Regions from separate parts of the Sphingobium sp. FW305-3-2-15-F-TSA7 genome, predicted to be linked through region 1. Evidence: riboswitches for the same ligand, from Rfam matches in the RefSeq annotation. Region 1 holds a riboswitch; each other region holds the start of a gene.

Region 1 (4,006 bases):
CGTGTCGGCGATGGCGCGCGGCGCGATCGCGCGCAAACTCGCCTATCTGCCGCAGGGCCAGTTGCTACACTGGCCGCTGACGGTGGAGCGACTCGTCGCCCTCGGCCGCCTGCCGCATCTGGCGCCGATGTCCGCCATGTCGCCGGCCGATACCAATGCCGTCGAACGCGCGATCGAACGCGCGGACGTCGCCGGGCTGCGCGGCCGGGTGGTGACCGAATTGTCGGGCGGCGAACGCGCGCGCGTGCTGCTGGCGCGGACGCTGGCGGTGGAGGCGCCCGCGCTGTTGGCGGACGAGCCGCTCGCCTCGCTCGATCCGGGGCATCAGATCGACGTCATGGCGCTGCTCCAAGGTGAGGCGTGCGCCGGGGCGTTGGTGGTGACGGTGCTCCACGATCTCACCATGGCGGGGCGTTATTGCGATCGCCTGCTGTTGATGGATCGCGGCGTGCTGGTCGCCGACGGTGCGCCGCTCGACGTGCTGACCGCCGAACGCCTGCGCCGCGTCTACGGCATCAGCGCGATGATCGACCCGCCGATGATCGTGCCCATCGCCCGTTCGCTGGAGCCGCTATGACCGATGATCTCTTCGCCGCGCAGGGTTTTTGCGCCGTTCCGCTGTTCGATCCGGAAACCGTCCGCGCGGCGCGCGACGATATCGCCGAACAGGTCGATCGCGTCGCGCGTGCGCTCTACATGCCGTTCGAACACAGCCTGCCCGATGTGCCGCTGGGCGACAGGCTCGATCGCATCGCGGCGGCCGAGCGGTCCTATGCCAATCTGCTGCGCGTCGCGATCTGTACCGATGCGCATCGCGGGCCGCGCCTTGCCGCGCTGGCCGGCAGCCCCATGCTTCTCGATACCGCCGCGCGGCTCGCGGACCGGCCGATCGCTGGATCGGTCATGCGCGTCCGCGCCAGCATCGCGGCGTTTCCCGAGCATCGTCATGACTGGCATTCGGATGTCGCGATCGATGACGGGACGAGTTGCGGCCGCGTCCGCATCACCGCGTGGATGCCATTGAGCGATGCCGGCCCGGGCAATGGCGGGCTGGATGTCGTACCCGGCAGACGATCCACGCCTTTCCTGCATCGGCGCGACGATGGCTTCGCTATCCCTGAAGAGACGCTTGCCGGCCTGCCGCGTGTCCAGCCCGATTGTCCTGCGGGCACCGTGCTGTTCCTCGACCGCTTCACCCCGCACCGCACGCTGCCGGTGGTGGGCGCCGCGCGCTTCGCGCTTGTCATCTGGTTCAAGGCGGGATGAGCGTTGACGCACCGCAGCATCGGACTTAATGCCGGACCCGCGAAAGGTTCCCCGGGGACGGGGATGAAAAGGGAACGGGGTTCGAGACCCCGGCTGCCCCTGCAACTGTGAGCGGCGAGCCATCGGGCCATATGCCATTGGGATCCCCAGGATCCTGAGAAGGCGGCACGAACCGGCATTGACCCGCAAGCCAGGAGACCTGCCCGTCGCGGTCGTCTTTCGCGCGGACAGGGTGTGCCGAGCGGACGGGGGTAAACCCGAGCGACGACATGCACGGACCGCGTTTTCGCGGGGGTCGATGCATGCCCGTTCGGCAGCATGACTCCGCTTGAGCGCGGCCCATTTGTCCGGGGTACGCCGCTCAATGTTGAAGTCCATTTCGTTTCTCCCGCTATTGCTCTCGACCGCCGCCTATGCGCAGGATGAGGCTCCATCCCCCATCGACGAGGGCGGCGAGGCAATCGTCGTCACCGCGACGCGCCTTCCCGTCACCGCCGATCAGGTGCCGGCATCGCTGACCGTGATCGACAAGGCCGCGATCGACGCATCGCAGGCGGTGATCGTCTCCGACCTGCTGGTGCGGACACCCGGCATCACGATCACGCGCAATGGCGGCTATGGCACGTCGACCGGCGTCCGTATTCGTGGCGCCGACAGCGACCAGACCGTGGTGGTGATCGACGGCGTCAAGTTGAACGATCCGTCGTCGACGGGCGGCGGCTATAATTTCGCCAACCTCATGATCGGCGATACTGCGCGCATCGAGATATTGCGTGGGCCGCAGTCGATCCTGTGGGGCAGCCAGGCGATCGGCGGCGTCGTCAACATCGTGACCGCCTTGCCCGACCGTCCGCTCGAAGCGAGCTTCGATATCGAGGCGGGCTCGCGCGAGACGGTGAGCGCACGTGCCGGCATCGGCGGCAGCATCGGGCCCGTGCGGTTCCGCGTCGCCGGCTTCAATTTCGTCACCGACGGCATCAGCGCGCTGTCGCCACGCGTCGGCGCGACCGAGCGCGACGGCTATCGCAATCGTGGCGGCAATGCCCGACTCAATATCGATCTCGGCGACGGCGCGATGATCGATCTGCGCGGCCTCTACTCGACGGGGCGCGTCGATATCGACGCCACCACCGCCGATACGCCCGCCTATAATCTCAGCGAGGAAGCGTTCGGCTATGCCGGCATCGTCGTGCCGCTGTTCGGCGGCAGGCTGGTCAACCGCTTCGCCGTCTCCGCGACCCAGACCGATCGCGACGGCTTCGATCCGCGCCGCGCCCGGCCGCGCAATCTCGACAGCACCGGCTGGGCGAAGCGCTACGAATATCAGGGCACCGCGACGATCGCCGAGGGCTGGCAGGCGAGCTTCGGGGTGGAGCGCGAGGATACGCGCTTCCGCAACTATGCGACGATCCCGGCCAGCCCCACCGCCGCGATCCCGGCGCCGATCCGCGCGCGTGCGCGGCTCGACAGCGTCTATGCCCAGCTTTCGGCCCGGATCGTGGCGCCGCTGACGGTTAATGCCGGCATCCGCCACGACGATCATGACCGCTTCGGCGGCAACACCGTGTTCGGCGGCGGTGCCGTGCTGTCGCTGTTCGACGATATGACGCTTGTCCGGGCGAGCTATGGCGAAGGCTTCAAGGCGCCGACGCTGTATCAACTCGGCAGCCAGTACGGGAATGCCGCGCTGCGCCCCGAAACCTCCAAGGGCTGGGAAGCGGGGATCGAGCAGCGCCTGTTCGATCGCGCGCTCACGCTGTCGGCCACATATTTCGATCGCAGCGCACGCGACCTGATCGTCTTCTACAGCTGTTCGGGCGTACCCAAGGGGCTTTGCCTCCAGCCCGGCTCCACCACGATCGGCCGGCTCGGCTATTACGACAATGTCACGCGCACCCAGAGCCGTGGGATCGAGCTTGGCGGTGCGCTCGATCTGGACGGGCTTTCGCTCGCCGCCAATTATAGCTGGATCGATGCGGAGAACCGTTCGCCCGGCGCGCTGTTCGGCAAGGCGCTGCGCCGGCTGCCTGCGCATACCGCCAATGCCGAAGCCAGCTATCGCTGGGATTTCGGCCTGTCGCTGGGTGCGGCGGTGCGCTGGTCGGGCGACGCGTTCGAGAATGAAGCCAACAGCGTGGTGCTGCGCGACTATACGCTGGTCGACCTGCGCGCATCGATGCGGTTGACCGACAGTTTCGAGATCTATGGCCGCGTCGAGAATCTGTTCGACAGATATTACGAGACCGCGCTCAACTATAATTCGCTCGGCCGATCGATCCATGCCGGCATCCGGGGGCGCTTCTGATGGACGCGCTCGCCCCCCATGCCCCGATCGAGAAGCGCGTCGCGACGGTGGATGGCCGCACCGAGGAGGTCTGGCCGCTCGCGCGCGACGAGCAATTCCTGTTCGCGCTCTACACCGAACTGTTCGACGATCATTGGGACAAGCTGACCTGGGGGCCGTTGATCCCTGGGGCGGCCTATGAACTCAAATGCCCGGGCAAGCCCGACCGCATCTCGTTGTCGGCGGGCGGCTATCTGACCATCCATTGGGGCGCCAGGGGGCATTTCCATCTCTGCCTCGCCGCCAAGAGTACGAGCGATCCGGTGCTTGCGGTGCGCAGGAGCCCCGGCCGCGTCGAGCTCTATCGGCGCCTCGATGCCGAGGGGCATCCGATCTCCTGGGGTATCCGCATGTTCAACGGGCATGACGAGCCGCAGATCACGATCTTCCTGCCCA
Region 2 (4,006 bases), on a different contig from region 1:
GAGGTCGGCGACAAGATCGAACGACACGATGCGCGCACGCTTGGCGCGGTTGATCAGGTGATTGCGCGCGATCGTGAAAAGATATTGGCGCGTGTTCGACGGCAAGCCGCCGCGACCGCCGGAAATCGCCAGTTCGTACACGTCATGCCTCAGGTCGATCACGTCGTCCGCCACCCTCCAGTTCCGCCGGATGAAGTGCGTCAAGGACCGTTCGAGAGGGAGCACCTCTCGGCAGAACCAATCCTCAAGGGCTTCATCGTCGACCATATGTCCGGCCGGGTCTCTCCCTGCATATGCAGCCATGTCGTGGGTTCAAGACAATCCACCGATCCCGAACTGTAACGCCGATCGCATATTTTTTTCGAGACCGGCGCTGCGGGCCTGTCCCGTGCATCCGGTTTAGCATTTGTCATCGGCCAGCAAAGAAGCAGCAATGTGGAAATTCTATCCGCCGCAGCCTGACCCGGTGCGACAGCCGGGCATCCAGCAGGATATGATATCATGAGCATTGCCCTGATCATCGCGGCGGCGGTCGCCGCGACCCACAGCGTTCAACTGGACCATGCCGGTGCGGCGATGGCGGCGCATTACAGCGCGCGCACCGAGATCGAGACGCGGACGATCGGTACGCATACGCCCAATCGGGTCGATGGCCGGCGGTGCCAGTGGATGGCAACGGTGATCGTCGAACGGCGCCTGGGTCAGGCCCCGGCGTCGGCGCGTACGCTTTCGACCGACCGGCGGATTTCGGGCAGTGAAGCCGGCGCCTGCACCCCGATGTCGGAGGCGACCGCGCGGCAGGTGGCGGGCCGCGCCGACGCGATCCGGGCGCATTTGCTTGCGGTCGCGGAGCGTGACCGGGCACCGCTGCTGGCCGAGCTGGACGCGGTCAACAATTAGGATGAAGTGGCGTGCAGCGGCGATCCTGGCGTGCAGCGCGTGGCTGGGCGTCGCCGCGCCGGCCTTTGCGCAGACCGAGGATGGCCCGTCATTGTCGCTCGAGGCGGCAAGCGACGAGCGTCGGCGCGGATTGAGCTGGAGCGACGGCGAACCGGTCGTGCGGGCGACGCTGTCGGTGCCGGTGGCCGGCGCTGTTTCCCTCGACGCCACGGCCGTCACGCTTTGGGGCAGCGATCGTCATCGCGGGGCCGACGCGGTTGTGGATGTGCAGGCGCGTTATACGCGGCAGCTGGGCGGATGGCGGCTGTCGGCGGACGCGACCTGGCATCTGTTCCCCGGTGCCGCGAACCAGGGCTATGCCGAGCTGGGGGCTGCCGCCGGGTTCCTGCTGGGCCCCGCGAGCATCGATGTTTTCACGCGCTATGCACCCGGCCAGGCCGCTATCGGCGGAGACAATCTCTATATCGGGACGGCGGTGGCGGTGGCGGTGCCGGGAACGCCATTGACGGTGTCGGGGCATGTCGGGCGATCGTCGGGCAAGGTCGATGACGGGCTTCGCGCCGCGCGGCTACGCCCCGACGGGCGATATTGGGATCATGGCGTGGCGATCGATTATCGCCGGGGCCGGTGGTCGGCCGCCTTGCGCTATGTCGACAGTTCCTTGCGCGATGGTGTCGGGCAGGGCGGAGCGACGGTGATCGGCAGCGTCGGTGTGACGTTTTAGAGTGATTTCGAGGCAGGTGGCATCATCTGCCGGCTCGGAAATCACGGTCGATAACGGAAAGTCCGAGTCAGATGCGGATATCGGGGGCTCGATGAGCGATACTCACCGTACCCCGACATAAGGCGATCTCTTTTCCCACAGATAGGCCGGCAGACTCCCCAGGGTCTGACGATAGACCGCCCTGCTGATCTGGAAGCGGAGATCCTTGCGGTTCAGGCTCAACCGCCGCCCCTGATACAGGCAGGATGGAAGCGCCGCGACGAACGAGTCCAGAATCTGCGCCTCTTTGCTCGAATCCTGGTCCGCGCGGATCAATCGGTCGCCAGCTTGCGGATCATGTGCGACGAGGCATTCTCCGGCCGCAGCGCCGGCGGACCAATTTTCGGTCTTCAGTGCGATCGCCTGGTCGAAAGAGGCTTGTTCCTCGGGCGCGAGCGGCCGTGCCGGCTGGGCCCGTCGTGCCATGTGCCGCACATAAAGTGCTTCGGCGATATGCGCGCCCAGGCGCAATTGCTGATCCGATCCCATTTGAGCCCCGGATTGTTCGAAGCATTGCGGGCTTGATCGCGCCAGATCCGCGAACGCGGCCTTTTCATCGTCGCTGCCCGGAATGGATTGCGCCAGACGTGCGCTCGCGGCTTGATCCTTGGAGATCAGGCAGCGGGACATTGCCGGTGTCGCGCCGACCGTTCTGGCCGGGGGCGGAGCGGAAAGCCGATCGCTCCGCGAAATGGCGGCGCCCGCATCGATCATGAAGGGCAGGGCGACAAGGAGGAGCATGCACAGAACCTGCCAGCGAAAGCGGAGATCGGCAAGCGGAGTCGTACGAATGCGAACTCCGCAATATCGCCGGATCGGGGCGCCGATGCAGGTGAAGCGCTCTCGCCAGTTAATATGACTGATATAAAGAATTCTTTATATATTGATTGACACGGTTTCGGGCGGCGCTATTCTGAGCCTGTCGAGGTTCTCCGCGTCGTGCTTGCGTCGCGGAGCTAAGACGGGAAGCCGGTGACGTCCCTTGGGATCAGTCCGGCGCTGCCCCCGCAACTGTGAGCGGTGAGTGGCGGTCCAATTCGTGTCACTGATCCGGCAAGGGATTGGGAAGGCCGGACCGCCATGTCGACCCGCGAGCCAGGAGACCTGCCTCGTCAGATAACGTCCTCCGGCGGGGTGCCCGGTCAGGCCGCATGCATGGCTGCGCCCGGACTTGTCCATCGGGCGCGGAGCCCCATGCGCGCGTGTCCGGCCATGCCCTTGCCCCAAGCAAGGTTTGAAGACGATGACCGCAACCGTTGCCACTCTCGGTTTCCCGCGTATCGGCCCCCGGCGCGAGCTGAAATTCGCGCTCGAAAGCTATTGGGCGGGCAAGAGCGATGCTGCCGCGCTCGGGACGGCGGCGCAGGGGCTGCGCGCCGCCGCCTGGGCGCGGCAGAAAGCGATCGGCGCCGATATCCTGCCGTCGGGCGATTTCTCGCTTTACGATCATGTGCTCGACACCAGTGCGATGCTGGGCGCGGTGCCGGCGCGCTATGGCTGGACGGGCGGGGCGGTCGGCCTCGACGTCTATTTCGCGATGGCGCGCGGCGCGCAGACTGCCGGGCATGCGGGCTGCGTGCACGCGCTCGATAGCACCGCGCAGGAAATGACCAAATGGTTCGACACCAACTATCATTATATGGTGCCCGAACTTCATGCGGGGCAGCGCTTCGCATTGTCGTCGACCCGGATCCTCGATGCGTTCGCCGAGGCCAGGGCGCTCGGTTACAGGACCCGCCCGGTGCTGTTGGGTCCCGTCACTTTCCTGACATTGGCGAAAGGCCGCGACGTCGCACCCTTGTCGCTGCTCGATGCGGTGCTGCCGGTCTATGAGGATGTGCTGTGGAAGCTGCACGAAATGGGCGCCGACTGGGTGCAGATCGACGAGCCCTGCCTGGTGCTCGACCTCGATGACGCACAGCGCACGGCATTGCGGGCGGCCTATGCACGGCTCGCGACCAAGGGACCGAAGCTGATGCTCGCCACCTATTTCGGCGCGCTCGGCGACAATCTGCCGCTGGCCGCCGAGTTGCCGGTGCACGGGCTGCATGTCGACCTGGTGCGTGCGCCCGAACAGCTCGATGACGTGCTCGCGGCGGTGCGGCCCAATTTGCTGCTGTCGCTTGGGCTGGTCGACGGGCGCAATGTCTGGCGTGCCGATCTCGAAGCGCTGCTCGACCGGATCGAGCCCGTTGCCGCCGTGCGCGACGTCGTGCTCGCGCCCTCCTGCTCGTTGCTGCACACCCCGGTCGATCTTGCGCTCGAAACCGCGCTCGACGACGAGGTGAAGCAATGGCTGGCCTTTGCGGTCCAGAAGATCCGCGAACTCGCGCTGCTGGCGAA
Region 3 (4,006 bases), on a different contig from region 1:
GACGGATTCCCTTGAAAAGACGGGTCGTCCGTCGACGGTCTGCCCCACAAGATTGGAACTGTCGTCGATATATCCGCGCAGTTCCATCTGCCCTCCCTGACGCAAAGCCGAGGCAAGCTGCCGGCCGGCGGAACCAGCTCCGTAAATCAACACATTCGGTTTGGCCGCCGGTGCCGATCCGTTCTCGGACAGGCGGAACAATTGCACGGTGAGTGCACGGGAGCCAATGACGAGCAGGAACAATATGACCGGCTGGAGCAGGCCGATGGTCCGCGGCACGCCGGGGATTCCATATAGTGTAAACAACCCCGCATAAGGGATCGCAAAAAGAACGATGCCACGCCCAATGGTGAGTATGGAGAGCGGACCGACGTGCCGAAAAACGGCGCGATAAATATGAATGCCCCAGAATATGGGCACACATAGGAAGATCGACATTCCGGTCGCGAGGAGCAGTGGTCTCGTAACCTCCGGTATGAATCCGAGCCGGAGATACAGCGCGATCACCATCGCCACGACGCAGCATGTCATGTCCGTCAGAATGACAAGAGCTTTCTTCACCGGGCGCGGCAACTCGGCCAAGAAGCTCAGAGGGAAGCGTTTGAACATGGCGTTCTCCACTCCCATCCAACTTTCAGCGACATGTCGGGACAGCAACAGATCTGCCAATTTTTCAGTATCTGAATATACACAACGGCACGATCAATCGAACAAACATCTCATTTTTCGGCATATTTTCTCGGACAACAGCAAATTATCAGTCGGTAGGCGATCAGAATTGCAGCGGTTGACGCTAGCAATGTTCATCGGTCTCGTCCACCGGCGCAAGACCGCAACGCCACCATTGCACAGACAAGAAAGGGTTGGCGTTCGACGTGCCGCACGGTTATGCGCCCGCTCATGACGGGTTCCCGGCGACGGGATCAAAAGGGAACGGGGTGCGGCTATGGCCGAAGCCTCGGCAGCCCCCGCTACTGTAACCGGCGAGCCATCGTGCCACATGCCACTGGAGCAATCCGGGAAGGCGGCACGAACAAGGCGTTGACCCGGGAGCCAGGAGACCTGCCCGTCATCGTCGTTCTTCCACACGGGCGGGGTGCACCGGGCGGGCGAGGTCTTCCTCGTTTGGCGACATCGTGACGTCGTTGAACGAAGGGACATATCCGTGAAGACCATATCGACTCTCGCCATCATTCTCGCCACCGCGTCTCCTGCGCTGGCCAATGATGCCTCCGCCGACGCCAGCGCCGACATCGTCATCACCGCGATCGGCGCCGCGCAGGATGCCGACGAGACCGGCCAGGCCGTCACCGTCATCGACCGCGCCGCGATCGAGCGCAGCCAGGCAGTGATCGCGACCGATCTGCTGATGCGCACGCCCGGCGTTTCGGTGACGCGTACCGGCGGCCCCGGTTCGGTGACGGCGGTGCGCATCCGCGGCGCCGAGGACGGCCAGACGCTCGTCCTGATCGACGGGGTGCGCGTCGGCGATCCGTCGGCGCCGTCGGGCGCCTATGATTTCGGCAATCTGATGATCGGCAACATCGACCGGATCGAAGTCGTGCGCGGCCCCAATTCGGTGCCCTGGGGCAGCCAGGCGCTGGGCGGCGTGGTCAACATCCTGACGGCACGCCCGAGCGAAGGGTTCCAGGCCCGTGCCCGCGCCGAATACGGATCCTATGACAGCGCCAACGCCACTGCCCTGATCTCGGGCAGCAGCGGCGCCTTTTCCGGCTCGATCGGCGGCAACTGGTTTCGCACCGACGGCGTGTCGCAATTTGCCGGCGGCACCGAGCGTGACGGCTATCGACAGTATAGCGCCAATGCCCGGCTCGGCATCGCGCTCGGCGAGAATTTCGACGTCGATCTGCGTGGCAGCTTCGCCGACAGCCGCACCGATCTCGACGGTTTCGCGCCTCCGACCTACGCCTTTGGCGATACCAACGAATATTCGACCGCGCAGGAGATCTACGGCTATGCCGGGATCAACGCCCGCCTGTTCGACGGACGGCTGAAGAACCGCCTCGCCTTCACCATCGCCGACATCGATCGCGACAATTTCAATCCCGATTTCGGCACGACACCGACCTTCCTTGCGCGCGGCCGTACCGAACGCTTCGAATATCAGGGCGATCTGACGTTGTCGGAGATGTTCCGCGCGGTCTTCGGTGCCGAGACCGAGACGTCGAAACTGTTCACCGACGACGGTTTCTCGCCGTCCGCCGCCAAGACCGGGATCGACAGCATCTATGGCCAGATCGTGATCAAGCCGGTCGCTGCGCTGACATTGACCGGTGGCGTCCGTCACGACGATCATGAGCAATTTGGCGGCCACACCACGATCGGCGCCAATGCGGCTCTGAAACTGGGCACCGGCACATTGCTGCGCGCCAATTATGGCGAGGGCTTCAAGGCGCCGACATTGTTCCAGCTCGACGACAGCATCACCGGCTACGGCAATCCGCTGCTCCGCCCCGAACAGGCGAAGAGCTATGATGTCGGCATCGAACAGACATTGCTCGATGGCGCGCTGGTTGCCGGCGTCACCCTGTTCCAGCGCCGTACCCGCAACCAGATCGATTTCATCTCCTGCATCGCGCCGCTCACCGGCATCTGTGCCAATCGCCCCTTCGGTACCTATGACAATATTGCGAAGGCACGCGCCAAGGGCCTGGAATTCCTGCTGGAGATGAAGCCGGTCGAGGCGTTGAATTTCACCGCATCCTACAGCTTCACCGATGCGGAGAACCGCACGCCGGGCGCCAATTTCGGCAATGATCTCGCCCGTCGCCCGCGCCACAGCGTCAGCGTGTCGGCGGATTATACGCCGATGGAGGGGCTCAGCCTGGGTGCGGACATACTGCATGTCGGCGACAGCTTCGACAATGCGGCGAACAGCGTCCGGCTCGATTCCTATGTGCTGACCGGTATCCGCGCCGCCTATACGATCGATGGGCGCTTCACTCTGTACGGTCGCGTCGATAACCTGTTCGACGTGAAATATCAGACCGCCGCACGATATGGGACATTGGGCCGCGCCGCCTATGTCGGCGTCCGGGCGGGATTTTGACAATCTCCGCGCGCTGGTTGCCGATGCTCCTGCCGCTCGCGGGATGCTCGGCCGCCGGCGCGCCGGATGCGCGACACGCACGCATCGTTTCGACCAATCCGTGCGCCGACGCGATCCTGATGGAAATCGCCCCGCATGATCGGATCGCGGCGATCAGCCATTATTCGCGCGATCCGACCTCGAGCTCGATCGATCCGGCGCTGGCCCGCCGTTTCCGCGCCACGGCGGGCACCGCGGAAGAGGTCGTCACCCTGGCGCCCGACCTCGTCATTTTCGGCAGTTTCGAGCCCGCTGCGTCGCGCGGCGCCTATGCTCGCGCCGGCATCCGCACGCTCGCCATCGACGTACCGTCGACACTGGCGGGCGCGCGCGCGCAAGTGATGACGATCGCAAATGCGATCGGCGAGCCGGCCCGCGGCCGCGCACTCGTCGCCCGGATCGACGCCGCCGCGGTCGCCGCGGCCCCACCACCGGGTAGCGTGCCTGTCCCCGCCTTGCTCTGGCATGGCGGCGGGCTGGTCTCGGGCGCGGGCACGCTCGACGATTCGCTGATGCGTCAGGCGGGCTTTCGCAATGCCGCCGCCGATTACGGCCTCAGCTTCACCGGCTATCTGCCGCTGGAACAGGTGGTGGCGAAACCGCCCCGGTTGATGCTCGTCCCCCCCGCCGCACGCGGCACCGATGATGAAAGCCGCATGCGCACGATGCGCGAGCGCGCCCTCGCGCGGATCGGCACCACCATGGAGGCCGACTTCCCCGAGCATCTCTCTTGGTGCGCCGGCCCGGTCGTCATTCCCGCGCTGAAACGGCTTGCCGAAATCCGGCGGGGGATCGGATGATGAGCCGCAATCTTGGCGTCACGCTTCTCCTCGCATTCGCCTGCATCGCAATGTTCGGCCTCTCGCTGATGGCCGGCAAGGTCTGGGTGCCGTTCTC

What was found. Region 1 has a riboswitch for cobalamin ahead of AC3WN8_RS00730 (TonB-dependent receptor plug domain-containing protein). Riboswitches for the same ligand answer to the same signal wherever they lie in the genome.
Region 2: linked by a shared signal. The riboswitch ahead of metE (5-methyltetrahydropteroyltriglutamate--homocysteine S-methyltransferase) and the one ahead of AC3WN8_RS00730 (TonB-dependent receptor plug domain-containing protein) in region 1 are both predicted to bind cobalamin.
Region 3: linked by a shared signal. The riboswitch ahead of AC3WN8_RS23935 (TonB-dependent receptor plug domain-containing protein) and the one ahead of AC3WN8_RS00730 (TonB-dependent receptor plug domain-containing protein) in region 1 are both predicted to bind cobalamin.

Annotation. Positions count from the first base shown of each region.
Region 1 covers NZ_JBYSZM010000001.1:148,601-152,606, forward strand. The annotation lists gene AC3WN8_RS00720 (ABC transporter ATP-binding protein) at 1-577, shown strand, start outside; gene AC3WN8_RS00725 (phytanoyl-CoA dioxygenase family protein) at 574-1,266, shown strand; cobalamin riboswitch at 1,294-1,487, shown strand; gene AC3WN8_RS00730 (TonB-dependent receptor plug domain-containing protein) at 1,631-3,571, shown strand; gene AC3WN8_RS00735 (DUF7676 family protein) at 3,571-4,006, shown strand, end outside.
Region 2 covers NZ_JBYSZM010000007.1:155,113-159,118, reverse strand. The annotation lists gene AC3WN8_RS07540 (RNA polymerase sigma factor) at 1-174, opposite strand, end outside; gene AC3WN8_RS07535 (hypothetical protein) at 502-900, shown strand; gene AC3WN8_RS07530 (TorF family putative porin) at 902-1,624, shown strand; gene AC3WN8_RS07525 (hypothetical protein) at 1,727-2,404, opposite strand; cobalamin riboswitch at 2,572-2,789, shown strand; gene metE (5-methyltetrahydropteroyltriglutamate--homocysteine S-methyltransferase) at 2,907-4,006, shown strand, end outside.
Region 3 covers NZ_JBYSZM010000035.1:73,570-77,575, forward strand. The annotation lists gene AC3WN8_RS23930 (polysaccharide biosynthesis protein) at 1-609, opposite strand, end outside; cobalamin riboswitch at 889-1,084, shown strand; gene AC3WN8_RS23935 (TonB-dependent receptor plug domain-containing protein) at 1,166-3,070, shown strand; gene AC3WN8_RS23940 (ABC transporter substrate-binding protein) at 3,067-3,909, shown strand; gene AC3WN8_RS23945 (FecCD family ABC transporter permease) at 3,909-4,006, shown strand, end outside.